Regions from separate parts of the Paenibacillus sp. TAB_01 genome, predicted to be linked through region 1. Evidence: riboswitches for the same ligand, from Rfam matches in the RefSeq annotation. Region 1 holds a riboswitch; the other holds the start of a gene.
What was found. Region 1 has a riboswitch for thiamine pyrophosphate ahead of thiS (sulfur carrier protein ThiS). Riboswitches for the same ligand answer to the same signal wherever they lie in the genome.
Positions count from the first base shown of each region.

Region 1 (7,937 bases):
CATGACCTTCGCTACTGCAATTTTCGCTCCCCATCACAGACCAGCCTTAACGATGTGCGGATTTGCCTACACACCAGCCTCTCTGCTTGGACGGACATCCATCAGTCCGCGTCACTATCCTTCTGCGTCACCCCATTGCTCATAACGGTTCACGGTGGTACAGGAATTTCAACCTGTTGTCCTTCGACTACGCCTTTCGGCCTCGCCTTAGGTCCCGACTTACCCTGAGCGGACGAGCCTTCCTCAGGAACCCTTAGGCTTTCGGCGGATCAGATTCTCACTGATCTTTTCGTTACTCATACCGGCATTCTCACTTGTATGCTGTCCAGCGCTCCTTACGGTACACCTTCTACCTACATACAACGCTCCCCTACCCAAGCGTCACCTTCATTCCAGCTTCGAAGCGGCGCGTTTAGCCTGAGGGCATTTAGCCAGATTCTTTGATCCAACCCCTAGAGGTGGAATCTGGCGAATGTCCCGTGTCTAAACGGCTTCCTCAAAGATGCAATGAAGGTGACGCGAGCCATAGCTTCGGTGGTGTGTTTAGCCCCGTTACATTTTCGGCGCAGAGTCACTCGACCAGTGAGCTATTACGCACTCTTTCAATGGTGGCTGCTTCTAAGCCAACATCCTGGTTGTCTTTGCAACTCCACATCCTTTCCCACTTAACACACACTTGGGGACCTTAGCTGATGATCTGGGCTGTTTCCCTCTTGACAATGGATCTTAGCACTCACTGTCTGACTCCCGGGATAAAGTATGTGGCATTCAGAGTTTGACTGGACTTGGTAACCCTTGGCGGGCCCCGCACCCAATCAGTGCTTTACCTCCACTACTCATCTCCCGAGGCTAGCCCTAAAGCTATTTCGGGGAGAACCAGCTATCTCCGAGTTCGATTGGAATTTCTCCGCTACCCCCACCTCATCCCCGAATTTTTCAACATTCGTGGGTTCGGGCCTCCAGTGCGTGTTACCGCACCTTCACCCTGGGCAGGGGTAGATCACACGGTTTCGGGTCTACGTCCACGTACTGCGATTTTTCGTAAGAAAATATCGATACGCCCTATTCAGACTCGCTTTCGCTGCGGCTCCGGCTCTTCACCTTAACCTTGCACGGGAACGTAACTCGCCGGTTCATTCTACAAAAGGCACGCCATCACCCATGAACGGGCTCTGACTTCTTGTAAGCACACGGTTTCAGGTTCTATTTCACTCCGCTCCCGCGGTTCTTTTCACCTTTCCCTCACGGTACTGCTTCACTATCGGTCGCTAGGGAGTATTTAGCCTTGGCAGATGGTCCTGCCTGCTTCCCACGAGGTTTCACGTGTCTCGCGGTACTCGGGATCCGTCTAAGGTTTTCGCAAAATTTCGATTACAGGGCTGTTACCTTCTGTGGCCGGCCTTTCCAGACCGCTTCATCTACTCTGCTAAACCTACATTGACGTCCCACAACCCCAGAGGGCAAGCCCTCTGGTTTGGGCTGTTCCGCTTTCGCTCGCCGCTACTGACGGAATCACTCTTGTTTTCTTCTCCTGAGGGTACTTAGATGTTTCAGTTCCCCTCGTATGCCTCCAACTACCCTATGTATTCAGATAGCGGTAACTGAGTATTACCTCAGCTGGGTTCCCCCATTCGGACATCCCCGGATCAACGCCTGCTTACGGCTCCCCGAGGCGATTTCGTCGTTCGCCACGTCCTTCGTCGGCTCCTAGCGCCTAGGCATCCTCCGTGTGCTCTTATTAGCTTAACCAGTGTTCGATACAATCGAACGGCAGCTAAAGATGGTAAAGAGTAAGATCATAAGATCTACCTCTTTCAAGGATGATTCTATGCTTTGTTTCGTTATCTAGTTTTCAAGGAACAAGCTATCCTGCAACGGGTAAACGAAGTTTCCATCGTTTCAGTTGTCAGTAGGTTTGAGAGTCTATTGCACCTCTCAAAACTGAGCAACGAGTGAGTGATATTGCAACTGTTACATCGTGCTAGACGATGTCAGTTGTCAACAAAGTTTGCAGCTTGCGCTGCTTTATGTCCGATGACCTGCCGTCATCATGGACTCCATAGAAAGGAGGTGATCCAGCCGCACCTTCCGATACGGCTACCTTGTTACGACTTCACCCCAATCATCTACCCCACCTTCGGCGGCTGGCTCCCTTGCGGGTTACCCCACCGACTTCGGGTGTTGTAAACTCTCGTGGTGTGACGGGCGGTGTGTACAAGACCCGGGAACGTATTCACCGCGGCATGCTGATCCGCGATTACTAGCAATTCCGACTTCATGCAGGCGAGTTGCAGCCTGCAATCCGAACTGAGACCGGCTTCTAAAGATTCGCTCCAGATCGCTCCTTCGCTTCCCGTTGTACCGGCCATTGTAGTACGTGTGTAGCCCAGGTCATAAGGGGCATGATGATTTGACGTCATCCCCACCTTCCTCCGGTTTGTCACCGGCAGTCACTCTAGAGTGCCCAACTCAATGCTGGCAACTAAAGTCAAGGGTTGCGCTCGTTGCGGGACTTAACCCAACATCTCACGACACGAGCTGACGACAACCATGCACCACCTGTCTCCTCTGTCCCGAAGGAAAGGTACATCTCTGTACCGGTCAGAGGGATGTCAAGACCTGGTAAGGTTCTTCGCGTTGCTTCGAATTAAACCACATACTCCACTGCTTGTGCGGGGCCCCGTCAATTCCTTTGAGTTTCACTCTTGCGAGCGTACTCCCCAGGCGGAGTGCTTACTGTGTTTACTTCGGCACCAAGGGTATCGAAACCCCTAACACCTAGCACTCATCGTTTACGGCGTGGACTACCAGGGTATCTAATCCTGTTTGCTCCCCACGCTTTCGCGCCTCAGCGTCAGTTACGGTCCAGAAAGTCGCCTTCGCCACTGGTGTTCCTCCACATCTCTACGCATTTCACCGCTACACGTGGAATTCCACTTTCCTCTCCCGCACTCAAGTCATCCAGTTTTCAGTGCGATCCGGGGTTGAGCCCCGGGCTTAAACACCAAACTTAAATAACCGCCTGCGCGCGCTTTACGCCCAATAATTCCGGACAACGCTTGCCCCCTACGTATTACCGCGGCTGCTGGCACGTAGTTAGCCGGGGCTTTCTTCTCAGGTACCGTCACCTCAGGAGCAGTTACTCTCCTGAGCGTTCTTCCCTGGCAACAGAGCTTTACGATCCGAAAACCTTCATCACTCACGCGGCGTTGCTCCGTCAGACTTGCGTCCATTGCGGAAGATTCCCTACTGCTGCCTCCCGTAGGAGTCTGGGCCGTGTCTCAGTCCCAGTGTGGCCGATCACCCTCTCAGGTCGGCTACGCATCGTCGCCTTGGTGAGCCGTTACCTCACCAACTAGCTAATGCGCCGCAGGCCCATCTGTAAGCCACAGATTGCTCCGTGTTTCATGATTCCCTCATGCGAGAAAACCAGCTATCCGGTCTTAGCTATCGTTTCCGATAGTTATCCCGGTCTTACAGGCAGGTTGCCTACGTGTTACTCACCCGTCCGCCGCTAACTTCACCCGAAGGTGAAATCCGCTCGACTTGCATGTATTAGGCACGCCGCCAGCGTTCGTCCTGAGCCAGGATCAAACTCTCCATTAAAGTTGTAGAACTTGTAACAGAGCTTGTCTTAAGCTCAAAATTTCTTGCTAGCGAGAATTTGCATTTTCTTTATTTCACTCACTCGTTGTTCAGTTTTCAAAGGGCAATGCTTCATTATTCCCGATTTCCAAAGCCACACCAAAGTGCGATTTCTTTGTCGGTTATTGTCACCCCGTTCAGCGGCGACTTTTATAATATATCACATTCACCGTTCTTAATGCAAGCATTTTTTCCAGGAACATTTTTGAATCCTGCTCACATGCTTGGATGATTGTGCGCCGTTTTCAGCGGCGAGGACTAATTTAACACAGGGCGATATTGAAAGTCAAGCTTCAGCTAAAAATTATTTTCAGTATTGCATCGGAAAGCCCGACAAAACGGCTGGGCTCCCCGACAGCATGTACTATTTAGGGCTACTCAATCATGCCCTCGACTGGACTGCTGGCCGAGGCATAACGCTTCTTGGGGATTCTTCCGGCAAGGAATCCTTTCCGCCCGGCGGCAACAGCGAGTTTAAATGCCTCCGCCATTAGCGCAGGATTGTCGGCCCCTGCCACAGCGGTGTTTAAAAGTACGCCGTCCGCACCTAGCTCCATAGCCAGAGCCGCATCCGCCGGCCCGCCAATACCCGCGTCTACAATAACCGGTACCTTGACTTCTTCAATAATGAAACGAAGCTGATTCGGATTGGCGATACCCTGTCCCGAACCGATAGGAGATGCGCCAGGCATTACAGCTGCCGCCCCTGCTTCCTGCAGCTTTCTGGCAAGGATCGGGTCGTCGGATGTATACGGAAGCACGATGAAGCCAAGATCGACTAGAATTTTCGTAGCTTCCAGCGTCCCGATCGGGTCAGGAAGCAGCGTCTTGGGATCTCCAATTACTTCTACCTTGATCATATCGCACAATCCTGTAGCCTTGGCCAGCTTGGCAATACGTACCGCTTCCTCGACGGTATAAGCCCCTGCGGTATTCGGAAGCAGAGTAAACTTTTTGAGATCGAGCGTTTCCAGGAAGTTAGGCGCATCCGGGTTGTCAATCGGCAGACGGCGGATAGCAAACGTAAGCACTTCCGATTCCGATGCTTGAACCGCTTGGCTCTGTATATCCAGGGCAGGAAATTTGCCTGTTCCCAAAAGCAGCCTTGATTTAAACTCGTAAGGACCAATTTTCAATATATCCGTCATGTTCAATGCCTCCATTAGATGTATTCAGTTAGAATCCGGTAAAGTCAAACATTCAAGCGAACGAAATTCATGCCATAAAGCGGTATAAAGCGAACATAGTTCAGAAGTACAGCGGCACGCTGATTCGTCTGTACAGCAAATATCTATTACCAAACTTTTTAGTGCCTGGGAGAGCGCAGATTACTTAGCCCCCACCAACAAAATGCACGATTTCGATACGGTCGCCATCGTTTAAGCGCGTTTGCTCATAATCCGTTCGTTCGATAATGTCCCGGTTCAATTCGATAACGAGTATTTTTTGCTCTAATTTAAATTGAACAAGCAAATCTGCAACCGTTGCAGCGTCCGTCACCGTGCGCGCTTCACCGTTAATAACCAATTCCACAAGAACCACCTCGTTTCTCAAAGATACATCCAGCTTAGAATCCAATGAGCAGCTGCAAACAAAAAAAGCCAACCTCATAAGGGTTGACTTGGTAAGACATGCCTTGTACAGCATCGCTACGTCCATCCACTTCCCTACGCTGGTATCATCCAGTAGCATGCTGCTTTAAGCACGCAAATCAGGTTCCAAGGGTCAAGGAACAGCTTCCTTTTCTCAGCCTCACATCACAAGGCTCCCCCAGTGGCTATTCAGTTCAATGAAGATTATAGCAGAAATGCGTAATTTTGTCCCGTGTTAAGTTTGCGGTTGGTAAAAACATCCTCAGCTATAGGCTCGTATAACGAATCTCCAGTACGGATACCTGTTCATCCATCGTGTAAATGATCTCTTTAGCCAATATTTTTTTGACTAGTTTATTTAGAATCAACGGCAGTTCATTCTGAAGATCCGCAAGCTTCTCACACTGCTGAAGCTCATGCAGGCTCCATGCCTGCTCACGGCTGGCCAAAATATCAAGGAGCACCTTACAGCATCGCTCCATTTTGGACATGACGGAAAACTCACAGGCCAGCAAAACGAGCTGCACTCTTTGCTTGAGCGTCTCCTTGCTCATCGTCAGCTCTTCATAGAGCTTGTAGACTCCCGGATTGACGCCTTTGACCTGCCGCCACACCGTCGTTTCAGGATGCAGCCCTGCCTCGATAATAACGATCCTCGCCCAATGGTGGAGCGCTTCTAAAATGTTATTATACGCATCGAGCAGGTGATCGTTTAGAATATATTCTTTGCTCTCCGAATATCTCCGCAAAAATCTGGAAAACTCGATCAGCAGCTTTTGCTCGCGCATTTCCTGGGGAAATTCAAGCATACGATGCCGCAGGCTTTCCAAATATACATTCCGATCCAGAAGAATCTCTCCTTTTAAGATCCAATAGATAAGATTGCGGCGCTCCCCCTGCACGACAATATGCTCTAGCGAGGAAGTACATATCCATCTTTCTTGTATACGACAGTTGTCTTTTATATAATGATATTGTTGATCGGTTTTCAGGTCTTCATTTGAAATGACGAGCAGCAGGAGATCGAAACCGTCCGTAAGCGCGGAAAACAGAGACGGATTGTCCACCGCCAGGACGCTGATGACTGCTTCATCTTCCCGGAGCCTGGCAACCAGCTGTTCCTTAATGGCGTTCATCGCTGCAGCCTCCCGAATATTACATTCCTAGATACTTCTTATTTCTACACAACCGGGCGGTTTCCCTGCATCGATTTGGTGACAAATTTCACATTTATTTCAGAAAGAAGTGACGAAAGTTGAGATTTAAGTCCAGTAAGGTTAACGAATTTCGTTTGTGGGGTCTTCTGCTGACAATGGGCGGCATGCTACTAATGATTGTCGGCTTGGCGGGAATCGTCTTTGATTGGGGTCCGGCGGGTAAAATTATGGCCGTTACGTTCATGTTTATCGGAGCCATCGCTATGCTGGCGAGCATGGGAATTTATTTCTGGGCAGGAATGATGTCCACCAGCGCTACGGTTATCGAGTGTCCGGAATGCGGAAAACCAACGAAACTGTTGGGCAAGACCGACCGCTGCATGTTCTGCAAAACCATCTTGTCTCTTGATCCAAAGCATGATCCAAGCGCTCCAAACGCCTAATCGTGTAATAGGCACTCTCCATGAGTGACTTTCCTATGTGGTAAAAAAAGACCGGTACCTCGTTCCTCCGTATTTGCGGAAAATGAGATACCGGTCTTAGTTATTTTATTAGATGAATAGTTTGATTAGGGCTTATTCGCGAGCGTTGACTGAATTAACGGCCAGATCGAAGGCGTCTCATACCCTCGTCTCCAGGAGGCAACGCCCGCCAAATTATATTTGTTCACCAGTTCGATCCGCGCTTTCACGGACACTTCATCCTCAAGCCAAACCTTGTTCAGCTTGTCGCCTTCCTTATACTCTATATAATTTTGTCCCGCTTCGGGTAAGTAGACCGGTGTCAGATTCTTTTCCTGAATTACCTTTAGCGGCGTATCCATATAGACGGATTTCGAGCTGACCTTGGTTTTACCATCCACTGTCTCTTCGGTCCATACTCTCGTGTAAAACGGCACGCCCAGTATGAGCTTGGATGCGGGGATTTGATCTTCCTGCATCAACTTCACTACATTCTTCTCCACCCATGGCAGCGACGACACGCTTCCCGCCGTCGGGCTGCTGGCCCAATACTCGTCGTAGGCCATGATCATCATGTAATCCAAGGACTCGATCAACGCTTTACGGTCATAAAATAAAGACCACATTTCGCTGTTGGATTTAGGCGTAACGTCCATCGAAACAATCAGTCCCTGCTCATGCATTAATGGAACCATTTCGCGGACAAATTGGGTCAAATTCTCTTTATCCTTCGTATTCACATTCTCAAAATCGATATTGATCCCCTGGAGGGAGTACATCTGTGCGTAGCTGAGCAGCTGCTTGATCATCTTCATCCGCTTATCATAGGTGGACAAAGCCTCCGTCGTGCGCTTGGGTTCAAAGCCGTTGCTGAACAGCGCCCATACCTGTATATTCTGACTGTGCGCCCATTTGACATAAGCCGGGTCCGCCAAGTTCTTCAGCGTTCCCTGCCCGTCGTCCAAATGAAACCAAGTCGGGCTGACTACATTCAAACCGGGCATCGGCGGAAACTTGGAGGTGTCCGGATTTTTCGGAGTCGTCATCTGATCCCATGTCAGGTTAATCTTGCCGTTAATAGG
Region 1 is NZ_JBIFNP010000001.1:407,518-415,454, reverse strand. It holds rRNA gene ACHHV8_RS02055 (23S ribosomal RNA) at 1-1,749, opposite strand, end outside; rRNA gene ACHHV8_RS02050 (16S ribosomal RNA) at 2,064-3,606, opposite strand; gene ACHHV8_RS02045 (thiazole synthase) at 4,020-4,793, opposite strand; gene thiS (sulfur carrier protein ThiS) at 4,978-5,178, opposite strand; TPP riboswitch at 5,293-5,427, opposite strand; gene ACHHV8_RS02035 (nucleotidyltransferase-like protein) at 5,504-6,373, opposite strand; gene ACHHV8_RS02030 (DUF2614 family zinc ribbon-containing protein) at 6,493-6,837, shown strand; gene ACHHV8_RS02025 (glycosyl hydrolase family 18 protein) at 6,963-7,937, opposite strand, start outside.

Region 2 (7,937 bases), 670 kb from region 1:
AAGGCGATACATACTGGATGCTGCTGACATTCATCGCACCGACTTTCACGACGGCAAGCTCGCCGCCCTCGTGCTGCATGTAGGTAATAAGCCGTTCATTGCGGCTCAGCACCCTGCGCATATGGCGAAGGCCGAATTCGTTGACAGGATAAACTCTGCCGGGGACATGCTCCTTCTCAATAATCGTCCCCTCGACAGGCGTATGAATCCGGTGATAATCGGTAGGGCTCAGGTAGAGCACAAAATAAAATCCGTTCTTATAATTGACGGTGCGCGGGGAGTGATTCAACAGCTCCTCGACCGTATAATCCTGACCTTTAACGTTCAAAATGAGCCCTTCGCTGATCGGCCCCATTCCTGTAATGGCCGCATCCACGGGACTTACGATAAGCTTGGGGGCTAGATCGATGGGGCGCAGCCCCTTCTTCAGACGCCGTGTGAAGAAATCGTTTAACGAGGCGTACTCTGTCCAGCTTTTCTCGGCATCCTCCATCCGGATACCGTATATTTTGGCAAAGCGCGGGATGAGGCTGCGGCTTGCTCGGGATTTTGCAAAAGCGCCGGTCAAACGGGAGATCGACTTGCGGGAAGAGAGCTCCGTTAACAAGCGAAAAAACGATTTGGTCATAACGGTCGATTCACCTATTCTTTCATAATGTGGGTCTACCGATTATCTTGACATAGAACCCGGTTTAACGCAAGAAAAAAGAGCTCTCCTCTGCCGGCTGCGGCGAAGAGAGCTGGGGGGCGAGAGGAAGCGGAAAGGCGTTTATGCGGTTTTCGTTTCCTTCGTTTCTTCCGTCTTTTCTTGAGATTCGGATTTGTACTCTCCGCAGGATAAACAGGTCGATACATTAACCAGAATAGGATTGCACGAGCCGGAAAACTTGGTACAATGAATAGGGGTTTTGCTTTGCGGGTCAGTGGAGACCATGGTGCAATAGGAACAACTGGAAATCAGCTCTGTGGTCACGAGGAGGAGAACTTTCTTTGTCTGGATGAGTTCTTCCATCAATACACGCCCCTTTGAAGATAAAATCTTGTTATTTATTTCCAAAAAAAACCATGACAACGCATACATGTACATAGTAACACATCACACTTCACAGATAAACCATAATATTCCATTTTGGATTGACAAAAAAATGAATTCAGAGGAGAGACAAGACGATGCCAAACGTTGATTATCCGCTATCCCAGCTTGAGCAGTATGTGCCGGAACTCACGGCAGAGCCGGATTTTGATGCCTTCTGGGAGCGTGCCAAAGCCGCTGTGAATAAAGTCCCCCTTCATGCGACGGTCAAGCTGGTCGAAGACCACCCGTTGAAAAGCATCCTTATTTACGATGTGGTGTACCACGGCAGCGACGGAACGCCGATTCACGGCTGGTATGTCACGCCGCAAGGCGAGCACGCTCCAGGCTCCCTGCCGGTGATCGTGAAATACCACGGGTATAGCGGTGACCGGGGGAGGCCGCACGATCTGCTGCACTGGGCATCCATGGGACTGGCTGCGTTCGCCGTCGATGTGAGGGGACAGGGCGGCGTATCGCCCGACTTTGCGCAGTATCCGCAGGGGGGATCGCCGGGATGGATGACGCTCGGCCTGCTGGACCCGGAGACTTACTACTATAAACAAGTCTATCTCGACTGTATCCGCGCAGTGGATTTTGTATGCTCACGGGAAGAAACGGACACCAGCCGTATTGCCGTATATGGCGGGAGCCAAGGCGGAGGGCTGGCGCTGGCAGTGGCCGGACTGGACTCCCGTCCGAAGCTGTCCATGCCGGTCTATCCATATTTGTGCCACTTCCGCCGGGCGGTGGAGCAGCACAGTACAGGGCCGTACGTCGAAATTAAGAACTGGTTCCGCAGGTTTGATCCCGCACACCGGCAAGAGGAGCAGGCCTACCGGACGCTCAGCTATTTCGACGGGATGAATATGGCGGCAAGGGTCAAGGCGAGAACCTTGATGGCCATCACCCTTCAGGATACGACCTGCCCGCCTTCGACCTGCTTCGCGGCATACCATCATCTGGCGGGGGAGAAGGAGCTGAAGCTTTATCCGGATTACGGACATGAAGCGCTGCCTTTTCATGAAGAAGCGATGATGCGGTTTGTCGAGCAATATTTGTAAGACGCAGCCTGCCGTTTGTGCATTGACATTTATTGCAAACGTGTTAATATGAGTATGTCACTAGGGGAGCCTGAATAGGGCTGAGATTGGATCAATAGATCCTAGACCCTCTGAACCTGATCTGGTTTGCACCAGCGTAGGGAAGTGGAGAACGTTAGAAGCGTGTGTTCCTACATACATGCAGACCACTTCCTAATTATGGAAGTGGTCTTTTCGCGTTAATCCCGGGTAAGAGGTTCAGTACCGCATCCCCATACAACACAAAGGAGTGGGAAACATGTCCAAAGGTTTGAAGCTGTCCGATATTCTGGTTACCGTCGTAATCGCGATCGTGTTCGGTATTATTTACCGTCTGTGGGGCGATGTCTCCAATCTGGTGAAGCTGGCCGGCCTGCAGCTGAACCAGCTCGTCTACGGCGTATGGTTCATTGCGGCCACCGTGGCGGCGCTATTGATCCGCAAGCCGGGCGTAGCGCTGCTCGCCGAGGTGGCAGCCGCATCCGGTGAGCTCATTGCTGGCTCGCAGTACGGCGTTGAATCATTGACGTACGGTATCGTTCAAGGCTTGTGCGCAGAGCTCGTCTTCGCGCTGTTCCGCTACCGCAGCTTCTCCGCTTCCACCGCATGCCTGGCGGGCTTGGCATCGGCAGCCGGTTCGCTTGTCTTCGACGGCTTTAAAGGGTATTTGCTGGATTTGCAATCATGGAACCTGATTCTATACTTCGTCTTCCGCTTGGCCGGTTCGATCTTCTTCACCGGTTTGTGCGCTTACTGGCTCGTGAAGGCGCTGGAAGCGACAGGCGTGACGCAGCTGGTTCGTCCCGCGAGCCGCGCCGACTTTGACGCGCTGGAGCGCAAACGCTGATGGGAGCCCGGACATCGGTCGACGGGCTGCGTTTGAAGTTTGCCGGCAGCCCGTCGCTCTTATTCGACGAGCTGGCGCTGGCCGTCGAGCCCGGACAGAAGGTGCTGCTGCTCGGCCCCAGCGGCTGCGGGAAATCAACGCTGCTGCAGGTGCTGTCGGGACTCATTCCGCGGGCCATCGATGTGCCGGTCCGGTACGACAGCATTGAAATTCCGGATTCCTGGGGCTATGTATTCCAGGACCCGGATACGCAGTTCTGCATGCCTTACGCCGATGAGGAGATGGCCTTCGTGCTGGAAAATCTCGGGGTTCCCCGGGAGGCGATGCCGCCCCGGATTCAGGCGGGCTTGACGCAGGTGGGCCTGCACCTGGAAGATCCGCATGTTCCGATTCAATCGATGTCTCAAGGGATGAAGCAGCGCCTGGCGATTGCTTCGGTGCTCGCGCTGGAGCCGGAGGTGCTGTTTCTGGATGAGCCGACGGCCTTGCTCGACCCTGAAGGCACGAGCCAGGTGTGGGAGACGATCAAAGCGGTCAGCGGCGATAAAACGACGCTGATTGTGGAGCACAAAATCGATGAAGTCATCGATTGGGTGGACCGGGTCGTGCTGTTCCAGCATGACGGGACGATTCTGGCGGACGGCGATCCGCAGCAGGTGTTCGCGAGCTACAAGGAGCAGCTGCAGGCTTTCGGCATCTGGTATCCCGGCGTATGGCAGGATTATGTGGCAAGCGCGGCTTACCAAGGGCTGCGCGGGGATGCGGCGCAAGCTGAACCTGTGAGCGGCATCGCCGGAAGCGGCGAACCTTTGCTGGCGCTTCAGGAGCTGACCGGCTATCACGGACGAGAGCCCAAAATAAAAGCAGGTTCGCTGCAGGCAAATGCAGGCGAATGGATCGCCGTAACAGGGGAGAACGGGGCAGGCAAAAGCACGCTGCTCCAATCGCTGATGCAGCTGATCCCTGCTTCCGTTGAGGGCTATGAGCTGTCAGGCAAAAAAGTCCGCGGCTTCAAGGACGTGATTCACGAGGTTGCTTATGTGTTTCAGAATCCCGAGATGCAGTTCGTTACGAACTCCGTATTCGACGAAATCGCGTTCGGCTTCCGCAAGGAGCGGCGCCCCGAGCAGGAGACGGAGCAGAAGGTTCAAGAGATATTGGCCGAGTTTGGCCTGAAGGAGCAGCAGCGGCAGCACCCGTACCAGCTTTCGCTCGGCCAGAAAAGAAGGCTTAGCGTAGCGACGGCGATGACGAAAAATCAGCGGCTCATACTGCTGGATGAGCCGACCTTCGGCCAGGATGCGGCCAACACTTTCGCCATCCTGGAGCGTCTGGAGCATTGGCGCAAGCAGGGAACTACACTGATCATGGTCACGCATGATATGGACATTGTCCGCTATTTCGCGACGCGCGTATGGCATATCGAACGGGGACGGCTGACAGCGGACACGGAGCCTTCGCAGTATCTCCGTGCCTTGGAGGCGGCGGACGACAAACAAGCGCTCAAGGAGACGCAGGCGTCTTTGGTTCATTAGCGCGGCGCAGTATCGGGCAGACCCGGGGTCTGGGGCTGCCTGGTCGGCTTGCCGGTTGGCTTGCGGCTGGCTTATGCCGGCGGAAAGCCTGATTTTCTGCGCGAAGCGGGCGCGGCCTGCCTTTGCCAATGCGGTGACCGGCGCGCGTCCGAAAGGAATTTTGTATATAAAGGGAAGTGAAATGCATTGCTTAACCTATGGACCGGCAAGGAAACATGGCTGCACCGGGTCAACCCAAGCCTGAAGCTGCTGGCTTCCCTCGTGCTGTTCTTTATCATCCTGCTGACGGACAACATTAACGTGCTGGTTAACTTGACCGCTGCGCAGCTGCTTTTGCTGCTCTGCTGTTCAGGTCAGCCGCTGCGCCGCCTGGGCATTATGATGCTTCCGTTCGGGCTGCTGTTCGTCTCCTCGTCCGTTTCGATGATGCTGTTCGGTAAAGGCGACACGTCCTGGTTTCAATGGGGTCTCATTCATATAAGTGAAGAAAGCTTTTTCCGAGGGCTGCATATCGGGCTGAAGACCGTCAATATGGCTTTGATGGGCTTGGCGTTCGCTCTCACCACGCAGCCTGTAGCGCTGTTTTATTCGCTTATGCAGCAGGCCAAGCTGCCGTCTAAATATGCTTACAGCTTTATGGCGGCGCTGCGGCTGATGCCGATCATGGTCGGGGAATTCCGCACGCTCGGCATGGCTTTGAAGGTGCGGGGCGTCGAGCGGAAGGCCGGCTTCCGCGGAGTGTATGACACGCTGCGGCAGTATGCGGTACCGCTGCTTGCGCAAAGCATCCGCCGTGCGCAGCGCATCGCGGTGGCGATGGAGGCCAAACGGTTCTCTGCCGCAAAGGAGAGAACCTATTATTACCGGATCGGCTTCTCGGCCGGAGATGTGTATTTGTTGGCTTATTTGGCTTTGGCGCTGGGCATAGCGCTGTATGTGGGGCTGCATTTTCCTTATTTCCATATAGGAGATGTCCGGTATAAAGTAAATCAATAAGGGAGAGAGACTGATGACGATGAAATTTTCACAAGAGCTGCGGCAGGCTGTAGATGCCAGCTGGAATGCGAGCTTCGAGCATCCATTCGTAAACGGCGTTGCCAAGGGAACGCTGCCTTTGTCCAGCTTCCGCCATTACTTATTGAATGACGCCTATTACTTGTCCCAATTCGCGCGGGTGCAGTCGCTGGGCGCGGCCAAAGCGGACAGTCTGGCTGTTTCGAACCGGATGACCGTTCATGCGCAGGGAACCTTCAACGCAGAGCTGTCGCTGCATGAAACCTTCATGAAGCAAATGGGCATTACGGCGGAGGAGCGCGCGGCGTTCCAGCCTTCCCCGACAGCCTACGCCTATACGTCGCATATGCTGCGTGCAGCCTATAACGGCCACCTGGGCGATATTATCGCTGCGATTTTGCCGTGCTACTGGCTGTATTATGAAATCGGGCAGCGGCTTCAAGGCTCGGCGCCGGATGAACCGATCTACCGCGAGTGGATTGCCGCTTACGGCGGCGAATGGTTCGGCGAGCTGGTCCGGGAGCAGATCGACCGGCTGGACGCTTTGGCCGAGGGGCTGTCGCAGGCGGATTTGGCGCGGATGAAGCAGCATTTTATCATCAGCAGTCACTACGAGTACCTGTTCTGGGAGATGGCCTATACGCTGGAAACATGGCCCACTTACGAGTAGGCCGGCCGATGTTCTGCGGTACAAGCGAACAGCTCCTTTAAAGTAAGGATGAGGAGCTTTGCGTCTGGGATTGAAGCCTGAGAGAGGGGACTTCTCGGGCTTCGACCGAGACGGCGGAAGGAAGTTCGTAACAAGAGGACGATTCATTTACATAATTACTTTAACGAGCTATAAATGCTGGCAGTATACCTGGTGACAGCTTCATCGTAATCCGGGTACACATATTCGAGATTTCCTGCCACCGTTTTCGCATATTTTCTAAATAACTCATAGCATGTAAACAACGATTGCCACATTTCTTGACAGCCATGCTGGGCAAAGGTCGAGAGCAATGCTTCCCAATCTTTCTTTGGAAGGTAATGATTAATAAATTTATAGTTTTTTCCCACGCTGAACGTATACCCTCGCTCCGATCCGATCTGCCAGGTCATCATTCTCAACAAATTGGGCCGTGCAATGCCGTTCAAATGGTCAATGGCAAAAAGAATTTCATTCCGCGCCAATCCTTTCACTACATAGGTTGAAACATTCCAGAATTCATTGCAGCAATCGTCAAATTGTCTCGCAGTCGGTTTTTGAATCCAGTAATTACGGTCAGTTGCAACGATTTCCGTGGTGACCAGCGTATCCTTATCGAGCAAAACTTTCACCAGTCCGTCGCTCTGGGCGAAGTAACTTTGCACCTCGTCCATCGGAATCAGCGTGAGATCCAATTTATTGCCGTCCTCAAAAAGAATAATATATGAAAACCAATTGCCCAGCTCCGGCGGAAAAAGCTCCATAGCTTCGGGCTTTTGCATCATCGCGCGTTTACCGAAAATATGGAGCCAGTCATCATTCTCTTTGAAGGAATTCATATCTGTCACAAAGTATGAAATATCAAAATCCTGGAAGGGATCACGGGGAATATGTTTATTCGTTCTGGATCCTTCCAGGGTGACCAGTCGGATTCTGCTGTCATTCTCGGCAAAGCCTATCAGCATACTCATCATTTCTTGTTCGCTTCTCAAGGTTCGGACCTCCATCTTAACAAAATGTTACGCAGCATGCCGTGAGTCTTACAGCAGGCGCATCCCTGCACTGGTCTATGGTATGATGGATAAAAAGGCAAGCGAGTGAGGAGGATGGAAAATGGCGGTTCACCCCCATGCCTGCTTGGGCTGCCGGTTAGCCCTAGGCATAGAGCCGGCGCATATTGTTTATGAGGACGAACGGATCACTTGTCTGCTGGATATCGAACCGTTATCGGAGGGGCATACGCTGATTTTGCCGAAAAGCCACGCCCTGGATGTGGATGAGCTGGACCGGGATACGGCGCTTGCCGTGATGGACGCCTCCATACGGCTGTCGGGCGTGCTAAAAGCATTATACCGCCCCGACGGAATTACGGTTATTCAGAACGGGGGCCGGTTCAACGACCTGCGCCATTATCATATGCACGTATTCCCGCGCTATGCCGGCGACGGCTTCGCCTGGATGGAACCGGCCGCATCCGGCCTCGCCAGAAAGCGGCTCGGGCTCACCAAAGGACAGATGATCCAAGGGCTCGAACGTCTCAGGCAGGAGGCGGAACGGCCGTATTAAACGAAACCGCCTTATTCATCGGCGGCGATCCGGTCTCCGCGCGTTTGCGGGTGGGAAATGACGAGAAACTCCACATCGGCTTCCGACGTATTTTTCATCTGATGCGGTAAGCCGGGCCCGACCTCAATTCCCT
Region 2 is NZ_JBIFNP010000001.1:1,074,306-1,082,242, forward strand. It holds gene asd (archaetidylserine decarboxylase) at 1-628, opposite strand, end outside; gene ACHHV8_RS05255 (acetylxylan esterase) at 1,171-2,136, shown strand; TPP riboswitch at 2,189-2,296, shown strand; gene ACHHV8_RS05260 (ECF transporter S component) at 2,414-3,001, shown strand; gene ACHHV8_RS05265 (ABC transporter ATP-binding protein) at 3,001-4,536, shown strand; gene ACHHV8_RS05270 (energy-coupling factor transporter transmembrane component T family protein) at 4,723-5,532, shown strand; gene tenA (thiaminase II) at 5,552-6,220, shown strand; gene ant(6) (aminoglycoside 6-adenylyltransferase) at 6,376-7,230, opposite strand; gene ACHHV8_RS05285 (HIT family protein) at 7,352-7,804, shown strand; gene ACHHV8_RS05290 (cupin domain-containing protein) at 7,816-7,937, opposite strand, start outside.
Region 2: linked by a shared signal. The riboswitch ahead of ACHHV8_RS05260 (ECF transporter S component) and the one ahead of thiS (sulfur carrier protein ThiS) in region 1 are both predicted to bind thiamine pyrophosphate.